DNA from 3 places in the Alkalimonas sp. NCh-2 genome. Region 1 is predicted to be linked to each of the others. Evidence: riboswitches for the same ligand, from Rfam matches in the RefSeq annotation. Region 1 holds a riboswitch; each other region holds the start of a gene.

Region 1 (5,836 bases):
GGGTGCCGAAGGCCGATGTCATCGTAATGAACCCAACCCATTATGCGGTGGCGATTCGCTACAGTGAGCAAGATGCCAAAGCCCCTTATGTGGTGGCGAAAGGCATTGATGAGATGGCGCTACGGATTAAAGCGGTGGCGCAGCGTCACCAGGTTGAAGTGCTGGAAGTGCCGGTATTAGCCCGGGCGGTGTATTACTCGACCCGGGTTGATCAGGAAGTCCCGAAAGGTTTATACACGGCGGTCGCCTATGTGCTGACCTATGTGATGCAGTTAAAGGCATATAAAAATGGCCGTGGTCAGCAACCAGCCCCCTTACCGGCGCTGGAGATCCCGAAAAGTTTGTTAGATAAAGCGAATGTCCGAGGTAGTTAAACAGTGAACTGGCGAACTCTTACCCAACCTTACACCGCAATACCGGTGCTACTGCTGGCCATTTTGGCAATGGTGGTGTTGCCATTGCCCGCCTGGATGCTGGATGCATTGTTTACCTTCAACATTGTACTGTCCGTGATCGTCTTGTTGGTGGCGGTATCCAGTAAGAAGCCGCTGGACTTCTCAGTGTTTCCAACTGTGTTGCTGGTGGCTACCCTGATGCGGCTAACCTTGAATATTGCGTCAACCAGGGTGGTTTTGTTGCATGGCCATGAAGGCTCTGATGTTGCTGGTCGGGTGATCCAGGCCTTTGGTGAAGTAGTGATTGGCGGCAATTACGTCGTCGGTCTGGTGGTGTTTGTTATTCTGATGGTGATTAACTTTGTGGTGATCACCAAAGGGGGCGAGCGGATTTCGGAAGTCGCTGCCCGCTTTACACTGGATGCCTTACCCGGCAAGCAGATGGCGATAGATGCCGACTTAAATGCCGGTTTAATCGGCCCGGAGCAGGCAAAAGAGCGACGCAATGAAGTGGCGCGCGAGGCCGATTTCTATGGTTCCATGGATGGTGCTTCCAAGTTTGTGCGTGGGGATGCCATTGCCGGCTTAATTATTCTGGTGATCAACCTGATTGGTGGCATCAGCATTGGTGCCTTCCAGCATGGTCTGAGCATGGGGGAAGCCTTCCAGCGCTTTGCCTTGCTGACCATAGGTGACGGCTTAGTGGCGCAAATCCCCTCGTTACTGCTGGCCGTAGCGGCGGCCATTATCGTGACACGGATGAACGATGAAGGTGAAATGTCCGATGAAGTGGGGCGGCAGCTGCTGGCATCACCACGGGTATTGTTCACCACTGGTGGCATTATGCTGATCCTGGGGCTGGTCCCCGGTATGCCGGGGATGGCTTTTATTGGCTTTGCTTTGCCGCTTATTTATGTTGCCTGGCGTATGCAGCAGCGGGTGGATAAGGGCGAGCTGGCGCAGGTGGAGCAATTTACCGAGACCATAGTGCAAACCCCCTCAGCGCTTAGTTGGGAGGATATCCCTTATGTGGATCGTATTTCGATTGAGCTGGGCTTTCGACTGGTCTATCTGGCCGACAAAGACAAAGGGGAGGAACTGGTGCAGACCTTGCGTGGCATTCGTAAAACCTTGTCTGAACAGAGCGGTTTTTTATTACCCGAAGTGCGGGTGCGGGATAACCTGCAGTTAAACCCGCAGGAATACCGTATCAAACTGGCGGGGGTGCCCTTAGCAACCGGCCGGTTAAATCCGCAGCAGTTACTGGCACTGAACACTGGTGAAGTCTATGGCCAGTTGGATGGGGAAATAACCCGGGATCCAGCCTATGGCCTGGAGGCCGTCTGGGTTGAAGCTGACAACCGGGCGAAAGCTCTGAACCTGGGGTACTCGGTGGTGGATCTGGCTACTGTGATCGCCACCCATGCCGGCAAAGTCATTAAAGAGCATTTGGCCGATCTCTTTGTGTATGAAGATGTAAAACAACTGAATAAGCGACTGGCTGCGGTAGCACCAGTACTGGCCGAAGCCCTGGATAAAGCCCTGAGCGATACTGTGCAGTTGAAGGTGTACCGCCTGTTGCTGCGTGAACAGGTCAGTCTTGGTGATATTCTCAGCATTGCCAGTACCCTGCTCGACAGCAGCGAGGTGACCAAAGATCCTATTCTGCTCACGTCCGATGTGCGTTGCGCTTTGCAGCGGGCGCTGGTGCGGCAAATCAGTGGTGACAAAGAAGAGCTCAGTGCCTATACGCTGGATGAGAAGCTGGAGCAAACGCTGCAAAGTGCGCTGAACCAGGCGATGCAGGCGGGTAAGGTGGCGCTGGATAGTTTTCCGGTTGCGCCCAATCTGCTCAGTCAGTTCCAGCGCCATATGCCACTGATCAGCAGCCAGATGCAGCAGCAAGGTTTAACACCAGCCCTGGTAGTGGTGCCACAATTAAGACCTTTGCTGGCACGTTATGCCCGTACTTTTACGCAAAACTCACTGGCGGTGTTGTCCTACAATGAAATCCCGGAAACGGTGCGGGTTAACGTGATTGGGGCCTTGGGTTAAGTGGTGATTGAACGGTCAGCCAGGCTGAATAGTGGGCTGTCATCTGCTGGTCACAGCCCGGTGCTATGGTTGCATTTCCTGGCGAAATGGCACCGGTTTATTAACATTAATGTCTTGCATAAGCTACTCTGGTCCGAACAGTTACGGCAGTGTATTTGTGATAGGTGAAAAAATGTACGGCGATAAGCCTGTGATTTTAAAAAGTAAACACCATGGTGCAAGAAAATATGCTTGCCTTATGGTACTGATTTAGTTATCGTTTAATTTGTTCAGTTTCAATTCATAATCAGCACTGCTGTTTATGAAAAATGTTAAGACAATTAAAAGGCAAACTGCACCGAAAGGGCAGGACGCAAAGCCTCCGGTCTACAGCGTATGTGTACGCTACGATAGCGGGGTTGCATTAGCTTAGCGGCATCCTTCTGGGTTGCCTCTGTCTGCGCGGCTGTCCGCTGCAAAGCAGAGCGCTTTTCTATGCAGTTTTCCTTTTAGTTTCTTCAACCTTGGTGTTGCTGCCTGGCAGTGACCGTTGTGGTTTATTAAAAGGTTTACGATGTGTCTATGGTATTTCTGACTCTCTGGTTCACTGCCGCAGCTGGTGCCCTGCCTGCACCTGTGCTGGTGCAACCGGCGGAACGGGCTGACTGGCAGTTGCACGGCAGTGCCTTTTATTGCCGTATGCAACAGGAAGTTCGTGGTTTTGGCCAGGTAAGTTTCCTGGTAGAGCCCGGTTATTCTCTGCGGCTGGAATTGGAATTGATACAACCGCATCAGGCGTTAACCGAGGCCAGTGTGATGGCCCGGCCTGCAGACTGGCAGCAGCGCATCGTTGCCACTAGCTCCTATCCTTACAGTGCTGAGTTGTACCACGACCGGCAGGTTAGCTTTATCGCAGCGGCTTTGCCGCTATTGCAACAGATACAATCCGGCCATTGGCTGGAGTTCGAGTTGGGTGCTCCGGGTCAGGTACAACCACTGTTACTCACCAGTGTGCGTGGCGCGGAAGCTGTCGCGCAGTTTCGCCGCTGCATCGCACAGATGGCACCGCTGTCCTGGCAACAAGCCAGAGATAGCGACATTCCATTTAAAGCTGGCCAGCGTACTCTCACCCGACCACAGCTGGTGCAGTTGGCTCAACTGGTGCGTTATCTGCAATTTGATCCATCCGTCCACAAAATTCTGATTGATGGCCACAGTGATGATGTGGGTACCTCGTTAGCCAACCGACTGGTATCAAAAGAAAGAGCCGATGAAGTGGCTGCACAGCTGATCGAGCTGGGTGTCAAAGCCGCCATGTTGGAGGTGAGGGCCCATGGTAATCGCTACCCATTGTTACATCACCAAGGCACGTCTGGAGCGACGAACAGTCGGGTTACCGTCCGACTTATTCGCGCAGGAACAGAACAGGAGGTTACTACTCGATGAATGTTGCTTATGTCCTTTGGATAGCACAACAACAGCCGGATGCGGAAATCCGCCAATGTATCTGTAGTGAAGGCTATCAACTGCTGCATACCGCCCAGGTTACTGACATCGTCAGCCTGTGCCATGATTATCAACCGGCGCTGGTGTTTATCGATTGCGATATGACACAAATGGCGTTGCCGGATTTGGTCAGTCTGGTGTGTCGCAAGCTGCCGTCAGCACAAATTATCAGCATGGTGGGTAACGACCAAAGTGTAGTAGCATCCGATACCTTACAAAGCGGCGCAATTGATTATTTACTGAAGCCTTTTTTTACGTCTCAGTTAAAAACGTCCATTCGCAATGCCACAGCAATGAGCCGGGGCTTACAAGATCTGGTCGCGGTTTCGCATGCAAGCCGGCAGATTTTGCAGTTGGCCAACCGGGCCGCGCAAACAGAAGCCAGTGTGTTGATCCTTGGCGAGTCCGGCACAGGTAAAGAGCGTTTGGCTAACTTTATTCATCAGGCTTCAGATCGTGCCGACCAGCCTTTTATTGCAGTGAACTGCGCTGCCATTCCTGAACATATGTTAGAAGCCATGTTATTTGGCCACAACAAAGGCGCCTTTACCGGGGCCGTAAACCAGCAGATTGGTAAATTTGAAGCCGCCAATGGCGGCACTATTTTGCTGGATGAAATTTCAGAGCTACCGCTGGCGCTGCAAGCCAAGCTGTTGCGGGTACTGCAGGAGCGTGAAGTAGAGCGGCTGGGCAGCAACAATCGCATCAAGCTGGATATTCGCGTGATTGCCGCCAGCAACAAAAATCTGCGCAGCCAGGTGGAGCAAGGCTTATTCCGGGAAGATTTATTTTACCGGCTGGATGTGTTGCCACTCAGTTGGCCGGCCTTGCGTGAGCGGCGGGACGATATTTTGCCACTGGCGGAGTTCTTTCTTCAAAAATACGGCAATGGCAACTATCGCTTAAGTCGTGACGCGGCGAATGTGCTGCTGCAATACAACTGGCCGGGCAATGTGCGTGAGCTGGAGAATGTGATGCAGCGGGCATTGGTGATGGCTCGTGGTATGGAGCTGCAAATTGCCGATCTGAATTTACCGCAATGCCATCCACAAGCGGCGGCGATTTGCGCCAGTTTGTTAAAACAAAGCAAGAAAAATGCTGAGTTTGATTACATCTTAAATGTACTCAACAAGTTCAACGGTCACCGTACACTCACTGCCCAGGCATTGGGGGTGAGCACCCGTGCCCTGCGTTACAAATTAGCTGCCATGCGTGAGCATGGTGTCAACATTGATGCATTAGCTTCTTAAGGATAACGATGATGATTTCACCCGTAAACAGTCAAAGCCAGATGCTGGACATGATGACCAGGTTGCAGCAAGTCGCCGGGAATGAAGGCATTGCGCCTGCCCGCAATGACAGCGGCATCAGCAGTGATTTTTCCCAGGTCATTCGCGCGGTAAACCAGCAACAGAATATTGCCGCGGATCTGATGACGGCTGTGGATACCGGTCGCAGCGATGATGTGGTTGGCGCTATGGTTGCGAGCCAAAAAGCGGATTTAAGTTTCTCTATGTTGCTGCAGGTACGCAATAAAGTATTGAGCGGCATCGATGATGTGATGCGGATGTCATTGTAAGGACACTGTGATGAAAGGTGAAATTGTAAAAGCCACGCCAGCGGCTGCCAGCGACAGTAACTTGCGGGAGAAGGTTATTAACCTGTCCAGCCGTTTCAGCTGGTTGCAGGCCGGGGACCGGAGCATTGCGTCCATTGCCTTGCTGGCAACGCTGGTGGCGGCCACCATTGTGTTAATTCTTTGGACTTCCGCCAAGAATTATGTGCCGCTCTATGGCAACCAGGAGCATTACGACAAAGCTGGAATTCTGGAAATACTGGACCGGGAGAAGGTCACTTTTCGTATTGATACCAACACCGGCAATATCATGGTGCCACAAAAT
Region 2 (5,836 bases), on a different contig from region 1:
GATGACCCGCAACGATTATCACTTGCAGCTGATGAATGGCGATATTGGTGTCTGTTTAGCCATGCAGGAGCAAGCGGGCACGGTACTGCGGGTGGCGTTTTCGGATGGTGAGGGAGGTATTCGCTGGGTGTTGCCCAGCCGGTTGCACAGCGTCGAAACGGTGTTTGCCATGACGGTGCATAAATCACAGGGTTCAGAGTTTGGCCATACTGCCTTGCTGTTGCCGGCGAGCAGTAGTCCGGTGCTGACCCGTGAGCTGCTTTATACCGGTATCACCCGGGCCAAAACAAGGTTTACCCTGATTTACGATAATGATGCTGTGCTGGCCAGTACCATAGCGCAGCGTGTGCAGCGGGCCAGTGGCTTTGCTTTGGTGTGATAGGGGCTTTAACCCAAAGAAAATGCCGGCTTCTAGCCGGCATTTTTAATCAGTAAAGCAGCGCCTTAGTTGGCGATGGTAGCAATCACTCGTACCTGATCCGTCACGTCACTGGCAGGGATATAACCCAGGCTATTTGGGTTGGCTGCAACAAACTCAATTTTAGCAGCAACTGAGTCGACCTCCACCGGTGGGCGGCCTTTGCCGGTAAAGACCAGGCGAGACCAGTAAGCTTTCATTTGTGCTGGGCTGCGACCCAGAGCTTCCTGCTCGAACTGATCACGCAGGGCATGGTTCTCAGGCAGGTTAACTGGCATCAGGCTACCAGCGCGTCCCATATAAATGCGAGACACTTCTTCCAAGCTGACATCGGCCGCTGCCGGGTGGGCGATAATAGCAATCTCGGCTGAACACAGCGTGGAAACCAGAGCGAATGCAGCAATCAGAGTTTTTTTCATAGCGATGGCTCCTTAAAATACCAAATCAATGCCGACGGTCAGCAACTGATCACGGCGATCGGCCACTTTATTTTTCTGCGAGCTAAACTGCATCTTCAGTGCGGCAGATGGATGGAAATCGTAACGGCTGCCGATATTCCAGGTATCGCGCTGGATGGTGAAGTATTCCACGGTCTCAGCAACGAAAGGGCGGAGCGGGTTGCCTTCGGCCATCGCCTGGTAAATTTCAGACCGTCCTTCGTTATCACGACGCTCAAAGCTAACAAAAGGCGTGTAGCTGTTGATGCGATAGCCAGCTGACAGGTAAAAACCATTCTGCGTTGGGATCACGGTATCTTTGGTACGGGCACGGACGATTTCACCACTCAAGACCAGACTGCCATTGTCGTAGCCAAGTGCTAGACCCATAAAAGCACTGCGGGCATCATCAATGCGGATTTGGCTGGCGGTGTCAGCAAAACCAGACTGCTCCAGCAGGTTCAGCAAACCGGACAGTTCGCCATCCTGATCAACCATGGTTAATTTACCGGTTAAATAAGCAAGTCTGGCGCTGAAATTGCCTTGTGTCAGTTCCCAAGTAGCCCCTGCCACCCGGTCGATATTAGCATCGAATGGCACCGGAGTCATGTTGGTGGTGCCGCTGTAGCTGCCCAGGATGAATTGTAAGGTGGAGTCAACCGTACCCAATTGACCAAAACGTACCAATGAAACGCCTTCCAGATTATTAAAATCCAAGTTGTAGACCGAGTTAGGAACCCGGGCCCAATCATAGGCATAACCAACATCCATAAAATCGGAGTAGCGGTAAAAGGGGGTCCGCAGACGGCCAGCATTGATCCGCGTCTGCTGATTCAGCTCATAAGTTAAATAAGCCCACTCAAATTCTGCTTTGAAGTCGTTGGCACCACGGCCCATCAATTGAGCGGTTACTGACAAACGGTCGGCTAAGTCGGCCTGCACCTGCAGTGCAAAAAGTGACTCATTTTTAAAGTCGACTTCTTTATCATAACCATACAAGTTATCTGAACTTGATAATGTGCTGCCTGCTTTGATGGAGGCAAAACCATTGAAACGAACATCTGCCTGTGCGGCTGAAGCGGTTGCTGCCAGTAGCACAGCCAGGCTGAGTTGTTTGATCTTTGATACCATGTTGAATGTCTACCCCGGTAGTTGATTGTACCACTGTGCTTTGGCAATCCAGCTGTTAACACAGTGCAATTTCCATCGAGGCAAGCCAATGCTTGAAGAGGTGCAGTCTGGCTGCCATAGGAATTCAGTTCCGTTAGGCCCATGACTTTGCGTGTTCAGCTTTTCAGCTGACTTGCCAGGATGAGGCGCGGATTGTACAGATAATGGTCAGACCTGTAAAGTAATACCGAATAAAGTACCAAGCCCCGGTTATCACCAGGGCTGCAGGTGAATGACGCTCAGGGCTGGCACCAAAAGTGGTATTGGCCATCTTTATGAATAGTGCTTTTTTGAATCATTTATTGGTCAATTTTGTGGCGACATCACCAACCTGCACATTGCTTAATAATTGTTCGTTGCTGCTCACGGCGATGGCCCAGTCGAAGCCCAGCTCAGTAATACGGACTGTGAGTGGGCTGATACGAAAGCGGGTATTGTCTCCTTGGATGCCTTGCTGACGATACAAGATAGTCAGCTCATCTCCATGGCGGAGGCCGGCATTCTGCCCACTTTGTAACTGGATCCGGTTGTTACCAACTTCAGTGATAGCGGCAACGAAAGGTTCGCAGCGCAGTGCATCGTCAATATCCATCACAGCAGCATCCAGGACCCGGCTAACCGCTTCGCCGTAGCTGGTCTGCCAGAAGCGATGATCATGTGGAGTGATGCTGGTGCGTTTACGGAAATCCCAGCGTGCCTGGGTACGGTATTCCTGTTGAAACAGCACCTTACCTGTACTTAATTGTTGCAGTTGCAGCCGCATATGAAAAAAACGCTCACGTCTGGCATCGGACCAAAAGCGCAGGTTCATATCGGTGCGCTCGCCCAAAGAGATATCTTCTATACTGGCCGTCACCAGGTAGTCCGCATTGGTTTGTTGCAATAAACTGCTTCGTTCGCGTGTGGACAAGGGACGACTTAGATCAGGGTGCTCCAGCCAGGTGGGGATGGTACTGTTGGATAATCCCTGCAACTGCTGATGCAGCTTTCTGGCACTGACTTCACCGAGGGGGTGTAGATCACCAATCACGCTTTGCTGAGGATGACGCAGCGGAAAAGGGCTAATCAAGACTGGTTTTTTGTAGCCGGCACCCTGACATTGGGCATGTTGTGGGAATATATCTGCCCGGATCGTTACTTCCAGGGTGCGGCCAATGCGTTGCTCCCGTACCAGCTCAATTTGCCGGACTTCCGCCTGACTCTGCCATTGCATCGAGCTTTCGGTGAGCAGGCCATTGGTAACTTGTTGCACGCTAGTGATGGAAGCACCTGCATAGAGCAAGGCTCGCCGTACTGCATCTTCAGTGGCTCTGGCACGTGCGTCCGTTTCATCTCCGCCTCGGATCACGGCCTGACCGCTGGCTTCAATCCAGTCAGCTGCAGTATTTAAGCTGATAAGCAGCAATCCCAGCCCGATAAACAGCATTCGCATGACGCATTTCCTCAACACTTACTACGCCAGACTTTTGACGTTGTGTGGTTTCTACTGATTGAAAAAGCAAGTTATGTACCATTGTTAGCAGAAGGGCACCAGAGATAGCAAGTTGGCGCGTGTTTTGCTTTTAAATTTTATCACTTACGGAGATTGATGATGAACAAAGTCCTGATTATGTGCAGCCTGCTGCTGTTATCGGCCTGTAGCCTGGTAGCCGATCGCCATGTCGAGTGGGAAACAGTTGCTCCTGAGCAATTTCCAGTACTGCGGGCTGTTGGCTATGCGCCTTTATCCTTGCAGCCAGGGCAGGATGAACAGCACAAGATGCTGATGGCCTTGCAGGCATCCAAGTTAGATGCCTACCGTGAGCTGGCGGAGCAGGTGTATGGCCAGCGAATTGATGCCAACACCAGCATGCAGCAACTGCTTATTCATAATGAGCAGTTACGAGCATCAGTGCAGGGAGTGATTCGTGGAGCCAGGGTAGTAAAAAGCTATCCGATAGGCGATGCCTACGCCACTGAGCTTGAGCTGGATTTCCGCCATGTCTATGAGTTGTATCAGGCGCAGCAACCGCAACGCCGTATTCGCCATGTCCGTTATTACTAGCTGAAGTGCTGGCTTTTCTTATCAGGCTTTAAAGCCAGTACCTTTATGTTCTACCGCTGGTTTGCCTTTGCGATCGTAGGTAAGGCCGGATTTACCATGCAGTTGCAGCAGTTCGTTTTTAAAATGCTGTAAGTTCAGCTGGCTTTGCTCCAAGGCCAATCGGTTCACTTCATTTTGTTGTTTGCACTCAGCCAAGACCTGGTCCATCGCGCTGACGGCTTCTTTAAAGGTATTGGTTTGCCTGGCTTCAGACAGCTGTGGGTGTGTGGCTATCTGTTGGTCCAGTTGCTGCAGGGCTTCGAGACAAGCGACTTTTGTGCTGCCAACAGCTTCCAGCTCGTCAGGCTGCCGGTTGCTGATGGCGGAAATTTCTTGCCGTAATAACGAAAGGAGCACATCCAGGTGCTCCTTTTGCTGTTGCAGTAGGGTGTTCAGATCAGTGGCGGTCATCAGCTTTTGCGAAAAATTTCGCCCTCAAATTGCATAATACGTTTGGCCAACTGCTCAACATTGATTTGGTATTTGCCATCGGCAATGGCACGTTTAATCTTGTCGACTTTTTCCTGATCAATGCCTGAACTGTTGTTAGCTTTTTCCTGCAGGCGCGTCATTTGCTTGGCCTGTGGCGTAATGGATACTGAGTCTTGCTTCGCTTGTGGCGTAGTAGGCTGCGGGGTTGCCGCTGCTTGTTTTTGCTGAGCAACCTGCTGCCGTTGATTGGTTTGCTCAACCGACTCTTTTTTTACCTGATTACCAGCATTGGCTGGTGGGGTATTGTTAATTTGACTAACCATCTGAAACCTCTACCTACTGATCAAACTCCCTATGCTCATGCTAACGGCCGCGCTGGAGAAAACTTTAATCTTTTTTTAGTGATTGTGATTAAAACTGCACTTTCACCTCATTTACGGCCGTAACTCTGGCATCAATCAGTTTATTTGATTGCCGGTTACGGATTTGAATCAAGTCGCCCAGGCTGCCATCCTGCTCAGCGATGCCAGTAGCACTGACACTTAAAGTAGCATGGTCAACATGAATTGTAACAACATCGCCACGACATACAAGACAAAGATCTTGCAAGCTGATAATTTGACCCAGGCTAATCGCCCGTCGGTTACGCGCTCCTACGATTAAATCCGGGTTTTCGACCGGTGTACCGCGCTGCAAACGTCGCTCACGTTGTTCCAGTTGCAACATGTCTGCACTGATGCGGGTACCGGGCGACAGGTTTTGCCGGGCAACCACTGCGGTGATCAAATCACTGAAGCGGGCAGGTATAAATAGTTGCCAGGGTTGTGGGGCTGTGCAGCGAATTTGAACTGTGGCCTGGCGGTTACGCAAGGCACCAGGCAAACTTATTTCCAGTGGTGTGGCACAACTTTTTTCTCCGATACGAGGATCCAGTGCTTGAACCTGCCACTGCCGCTGCGTTTGATCGGCTTGTTGTTGTTCTTCGTTTAACCATTGCAAGGCGATATCGGTCAGTTGTTCGGTGGTATAACTGCGGGTCGCTGCATGGGCAGTAGTAGTAACAGTGGTTGAAATAACGACTATCGACAGGATAATTTTGGCAAAGCAGCAGATTTTATCGTACATTTTCATAAGGTTTCGGCTATGCTTAGTCACAGGTTTTGGTGTAGAACCAGTGTCAAAATTCAGGCGGTTAATCACAGAGCCGCCAGCGTTATTGTCAAGACTGCAAGAATTGATCCTTTTTGCCCGCTAACAGGAGCTGTACATGGCAAGTATTTTAGACTCTGTGAATCA
Region 3 (5,836 bases), on a different contig from region 1:
AGCTGCTCGATATGTTCTGCAGTACGATGCGCCAGCAGCGATAAGCTAGCCTGCTCTTGCTCCAACACTACAGCCCGCTGCAAATAAAGCACGCCCCAAAGTACCAGCCCCCCGGCACCTAAGGTACACAGAAAGACCAGCAGTGCCAGTTTCATACTCAATGAGCGTAGCCCGGTGGGTTTTTGGAAGTGCAGTTCTTTCACTACGAAGTGCCTGTGGTTGTTATCACTAATGGCCTAAACACTGGTTACGCTTTGAGCATACCATAAGATACTACACTTTTAGCGGCAAGTCCTTTAGTATGCCAACAGGACAAGACAACAGGAGTCACCATGAAAAAAAACCTGCTTTCAATTGCCTTACTCTGTTCTGGCGTAATGCTGAGCCAACCAGCTTTGGCCAATGCCTTTGAGAATGGCGAAGATGCTGTGACTTACCGTCAGGCAGCTTTCCAGATGATTCGATTTAATTTAGTCGATATCAATGAGATGTTTCGAGGCAATGTGCCTTACGATGTCGAGCGGGTGCAGCGTAGAGCTGAAGCGCTGGCTACGTTAACGCAACTGCCCTGGGAAGCTTTTACTATCCCGGGAGCCGATCATGCCAGCGGCAAGGTTAAAGCCGCCTTGTGGCAAAACCTGGATGACTTTAATCAGCGCGGAGAGAAGTTTGCTGCCGATGCTGCAGCGCTGCATGAAGCTGCACAAGGTGGTGAGCGTCGGGCTATTCAAGGAGCCTTCCGTGAGTTTGCCAACAACTGCAAAGCTTGCCACGACAACTATCGGGCCGATTAAGCCTGGCTTGACCAGCAGGGGCCTATGGCCCCTTTGACCTCTGCCCCTTTGATTAGTACGACAAGATCCGGATCAAGTCCGCCCCTTGCCACCAATAAAATGCCAGGCAAAAAAGCAAAACCAACCCAAAGAAGCTCCACCCCGTTTTCGGTGCCGGCACCTTCAGCTCGTCGGGAGCACTCAACTTGCCATGCAGCATCCCCATAATGACGTTATGATGACGCCAGCTATGCCAGATAGCAGCAACGATATGCACCAGCACTGCTATCAGTAAAATATCAATCCCAAGCTTGTGCCATCGGGTGGCCAAAGACACCATGTCGCTTGAGACATAACGCACCAGAGGGCCATCGGTAAAAATGTGATCGGTCGTCATCAGGCCCGAGACAAACTGTAACAACACCAATAGCAGCAAAGCGAAAATCATGTACGACGAAGCCGGGTTGTGCCCCATGACAGGTTCTGGCTGCCGTAAATAACGGATGGCTTTGAGCGGATTGGCCGCAAACTGGCTGAAACGGGCACTTTGGCTGCCATAAAATCCCCAACAAATTCGCGCCAACAATACTGCGGCCAGGGTATATGCCAGCAATTGGTGCCACTCCATCAATCCCTCGGTGCCGGTATACCAAAGCCCGGCCAACAGTGCTACTTGGCTCCAATGGAAAAAGCGCACCGCAGGATCCCACACTTTCTTCATAACCTTCATGCATAACTCCTGAATGTTACCCAATGGATTGCTAATTATGGCTGGATAGATACCCGCTAATGGCCACCCACTCAGTCAATGGGTTTGCAGCACAACCAACAACCTTGTGCCTGCGATTCTAGCATAAGCCATTAGTTGGCCACAGGATCACAAAAGAATATCAAACAAAGATACAACCGACAGCTATTTATTAGTTGACTTTAGCCATCCAGACTGATAAAAAAACCAGATGAAACGACGCACATTCAACACTTTCTTTTTTAGCTTCTTTACCACCCAATCCGGGAGGTAGTGTTGCGCGCGTGCTGAACACCTAAAACCTCCCACCATGGGAGGTTTTTTTTTGCCACCAAACACCGACACACTAATGCAACGAGGATGATCCGTGATGGAACTTACCGAAGTACGACAACAAATCCAACAGACTGATCAGGAGTTGCTGCAACTGCTGGCCAAACGACGCAAACTGGCTCTTGCGGTTGCTGAGGCAAAAATCAGCCAGAACAAACCCATTCGTGATCAACAGCGTGAGGAAGAGTTACTGCTGCGACTGATCGAGAGTGGCAAAACAATGGAGCTGGATGCACATTACGTCACCCGTTTATTTCATGTGATTATTGAAGACTCTGTACTGCAACAACAAGCCAAACTGCAGGGGGAGCTGCGGGGTATGCAAGGACCATCCGTCAAGGTTGCTTATCTGGGAGGTCAGGGTTCATACAGCTACTGGGCAACACAAAAATACTTTACCCGCCGTGCTGAGCAGATTATCGATATTGGCTGCGACAGCTTTAATGAGATCATCAAAGCGGTTGAAACCGGCCATGCCGATTATGCCGTACTACCGATAGAAAATACCTCTTCCGGCAGCATTAATGAGGTTTATGATCTGCTGCAACACACCCGTTTATCCATTGTTGGTGAGCTGACCCACCCGATAGATCACTGTGTACTGGGCCTGCCCGGCGCAGCCCTCAACCAAATCCGGCAAATCTGTGCTCACCCTCAGGTGATTGCTCAGTGCAGCCAGTTTTTGTTAGGCCTGACCAACATCAAGGTAGAGTATTGCGACAGCTCCTCCGATGCCTTTCAGCGGGTGCAGCAAAAACAGGACCCGACCATCGTAGCGATTGGTGGTGAAGCTGGTGGTAAAATCTATGGCCTGGAGGTACTGGCCCGGGATCTGGCCAATCAAAAAGACAATGTCAGTCGCTTTATCGTGGTCGCCCGTAAAGCCATCAGTGTGGCCAAGGCTATACCCGCCAAAACCACCTTTATTATGTTTACCGGCCAACAACCCGGTGCTTTGGTAGACGCCTTAACGGTGTTAAAACGCCACGGCATCAGCATGGCTAAGTTAGAGTCACGGCCAATTCCGGGCAATCCATGGGAAGAAATGTTTTATGTCGATGTACTGGCCAATGCAGGCGACTACGCCATGACCCGGGCACTGGAAGAGCTAAACCGCATCACTAAATTTATTAAAGTACTTGGCTGCTACCCAAGTGAAGATATACAGCCAACTGAAGTACCGGCTTAGCACACAAAAAGAAGGCGCCACTCGGGCGCCTTCTATAAAACAGGGGGGCTACTTAGCTGTTAGCACGGGCACGAATGGATTCAATCACTGGCGAGCCAGAAAAGCCGTTGCTTTCTGCCCACTCAATATCACCAGAATTAGCAACCTGGCTGCCTGGTAACTGACGGATAATAAAGTCCGCAGTGTCGTTGGCATTGTGACGAATAGCATGACGCACCAGCGGCAAGCCATCACATACGATACCATCATAAACGTTGCGCAAGCGCAGACGGTGATCGCTAAGGGTTTTGCGTAAATCGTTACGGCTATCTGCTGCAACGTAGGAGCAAATAGACAGGGCAAGTTGTTGATCGGCCTGAGCCTGTGAGCTGAACACACCAGTGGCTGCAAGAACAGACGCTAAAGCTACAAATTTCAATTTCATTTTCTGGCTCCAAAAACAGTAATTAGTCAGAATCCATTCATCTTTGAATGGTGATTAGCTTGTGCTTGCGAAAGGTCGATATGACTACTGCTGTTTGCAGTTCACATTAAGGTCAGGACGACGCTTAATGGCAGCCCAGCTATCATGGGAAACGATGTTTCCTTTAGACCTGAAGCTTTGCGTGATCACCCTTTCGGATGTCTTGCCTTTCGAAGTGTGCACATAGTAACCAGTTCAAACGACTTTGGCAATAGCGTCATAAAAATTTCATCGTTTAAATAAGTGAACCGGTCGAACCGGTTAAAGACTTATTTGCTGGCCCTGTGAGGCTATCTCAACCTGGAGCCCGCGCTGGATCATTTCCTGCTGCAAGGCCTGTTGCGCTTTACTCTCACCGTGTACCAACCAGAATTTTGGCTGACCACCAATGGCCTCAGCCCACTGCAACAACTCACTTTGGCCAGCATGGGCAGAAAAGCCCCCTATGGTGTGGACTTTGGCTTTAACCACAATATCTTGGCCAAACAGCTTAATACGCTGCTCACCATCCACCAGCCGGCGTCCTAAAGTGCCTTGCGCCTGAAAGCCAACAAAAATCAGATGGTTCGAGTTCTTCCACAGATTGTGTTTGAAATGATGCACAATACGACCGCCATTGCACATCCCACTGCCAGCAATGATGATAGCCCCTTGTTTAAAGCGGTTAATGGCCATCGAGTCTTCCACTGTTTCCGATAGCTTCAGGATCGGTAAAAACGACGCCAGATCGCGCACGTTCTGCTGTTTTAAAACCCGGGTATCGTCAGGATCCATACTGTGGAAAAAGCGGTCGTAAATTTCAGTGATGCTAATGGCCATCGGACTGTCCAAAAACACAACTTTTTGTTTCAATTTACCCTGATGATACAACACCCCCAGGTAGTACAAGATTTCTTGCGAGCGGCCCAGTGCAAAAGCCGGAATATAAACATTACCGCCGGCCTCGTAGGCGGCATCCAGTGCCGCAGCAAACTCCGCGACGGTGTGCTCCACATCCTGATGATTGCGATCGCCATAGGTACTTTCCATCAGCACCACATCCGCATGCTCAATCTGCGCCGGATCGTGCATCAACACCGTAGCAGGATTTCCCAAATCACCGGAAAACACCAGATGCCGCATGCCTTGCCGGCCCTTCAACCAGAGCTGGACAATGGCCGAGCCCAGAATATGGCCTGCATCGTTAAACTCCAGCTCCATGCCGGGCATTGGTACCAACCGCTTGTTGTAGGGCTGAGGTTCGCATAAAGCCACTACCCGTTCAGCATCGCTTAACTGCATCACCGGCTGTATCTCTTTTTTTCCTGCCCTGGCTGCTCGTTTATTCTTCCATTCCAGATCTTTTAAATACAAATGTACTGAATCTTTTAACAACACAGGCAGTAACTCAGCGGTACCTTTGGTACAGTAAATTTTGCCATGAAAACCTTTGGCGACCAGCAAAGGCAATAAGCCACTGTGGTCAATATGAGCATGCGACAAAATCACCGCATCAATATCTTTGGGTCGGAACTGAAAACGGAATTTGTGCCACTCGCGTATCTGATCGCCCCCCTGCACCATACCGCAATCAAGCAGTATCTTTTTATCGTTTAATTCCAGTAAATAACAGGAGCCGGTGACTTGGCCAGCCCCTCCGATAAAGGTAAGTTGCGCATTAACTGGCATCGAGCTCTCCTATTTCTGTCGCTGTGCTCACGGCCTCTTGCTGCCGCTCATAGTATTGCTGGATCTGGGCAACCCCCAGCATGGCCTTGGTCAGGTGATGATCAAAACGACGCAGCTCAGCCAATCGTAACAACCACTCCCCCCCATGACCACTGTGCAAGGCTGCACTTAATTGCGCAGGGGCCACCAGTTGCTGTTTCTCCGCAGTACGCCAACGGCTAATCTCGCGATACAAGGCTGAAATCTGGCCTGTTCCGGCCGGTAAATCCAGCGCAGCTAACTGACGCCAGAATTCGGCTTCCAGCCGGATCCCGGCGCGATCATGTTCAAAGCGATGCTCCAGTTGCGGCAGCATTTGCAGCAAAAGCTCTACCCTCAGCTGGCTTTTCGCTAAAGCATTCAACAAATCGGACTCAGCAGATTGCAGCGGTTGTTGACCTAACTGGCTACTGAATCGGGCAATGGTGCGTTGCGACTGACGCAACTCATCCAATACCGACTGCTCCATCGGTTTATGATCCATACTGCCAGCCAGGCGACAAAACTGCTGCAACACATGCTGCTGCTCCATGGTCAATGTTTTAAGCGCCAATGCAGGGATCGCCAGACTGGACTGATCCAACATCCGCAACCGATCGCTCGGCTCTCGACGAAAACGCCCA

Evidence for each region. A riboswitch is a leader RNA that binds a small molecule or an ion and turns the genes downstream of it on or off. The one in region 1 is predicted to bind cyclic di-GMP.
Region 2: linked by a shared signal. The riboswitch ahead of ABC502_RS10770 (porin) and the one ahead of ABC502_RS17255 (OmpA family protein) in region 1 are both predicted to bind cyclic di-GMP.
Region 3: linked by a shared signal. The riboswitch ahead of ABC502_RS05345 (DUF3718 domain-containing protein) and the one ahead of ABC502_RS17255 (OmpA family protein) in region 1 are both predicted to bind cyclic di-GMP.

What each region holds. Positions count from the first base shown of each region.
Region 1 covers NZ_JBDIUV010000008.1:39,314-45,149, reverse strand. The annotation lists gene flhB (flagellar biosynthesis protein FlhB) at 1-374, shown strand, start outside; gene flhA (flagellar biosynthesis protein FlhA) at 378-2,450, shown strand; cyclic di-GMP riboswitch class I at 2,767-2,856, shown strand; gene ABC502_RS17255 (OmpA family protein) at 3,012-3,875, shown strand; gene ABC502_RS17250 (sigma-54 dependent transcriptional regulator) at 3,872-5,185, shown strand; gene ABC502_RS17245 (flagellar hook-basal body complex protein FliE) at 5,194-5,514, shown strand; gene fliF (flagellar basal-body MS-ring/collar protein FliF) at 5,525-5,836, shown strand, end outside.
Region 2 covers NZ_JBDIUV010000003.1:344,453-350,288, reverse strand. The annotation lists gene recD (exodeoxyribonuclease V subunit alpha) at 1-379, shown strand, start outside; gene ABC502_RS10775 (phosphate ABC transporter substrate-binding protein) at 445-837, opposite strand; gene ABC502_RS10770 (porin) at 850-1,986, opposite strand; cyclic di-GMP riboswitch class I at 2,085-2,173, opposite strand; gene ABC502_RS10765 (flagellar assembly protein T N-terminal domain-containing protein) at 2,321-3,457, opposite strand; gene ABC502_RS10760 (LPP20 family lipoprotein) at 3,617-4,069, shown strand; gene ABC502_RS10755 (flagellar protein FlgN) at 4,091-4,519, opposite strand; gene flgM (flagellar biosynthesis anti-sigma factor FlgM) at 4,519-4,863, opposite strand; gene flgA (flagellar basal body P-ring formation chaperone FlgA) at 4,952-5,671, opposite strand; gene ABC502_RS10740 (chemotaxis protein CheV) at 5,808-5,836, shown strand, end outside.
Region 3 covers NZ_JBDIUV010000002.1:7,822-13,657, reverse strand. The annotation lists gene ABC502_RS05365 (EAL domain-containing protein) at 1-203, opposite strand, end outside; gene ABC502_RS05360 (cytochrome c) at 333-794, shown strand; gene ABC502_RS05355 (cytochrome b/b6 domain-containing protein) at 847-1,503, opposite strand; gene ABC502_RS05350 (chorismate mutase) at 1,892-3,043, shown strand; gene ABC502_RS05345 (DUF3718 domain-containing protein) at 3,096-3,467, opposite strand; cyclic di-GMP riboswitch class I at 3,594-3,684, opposite strand; gene ABC502_RS05340 (MBL fold metallo-hydrolase) at 3,768-5,174, opposite strand; gene ABC502_RS05335 (Na/Pi symporter) at 5,164-5,836, opposite strand, start outside.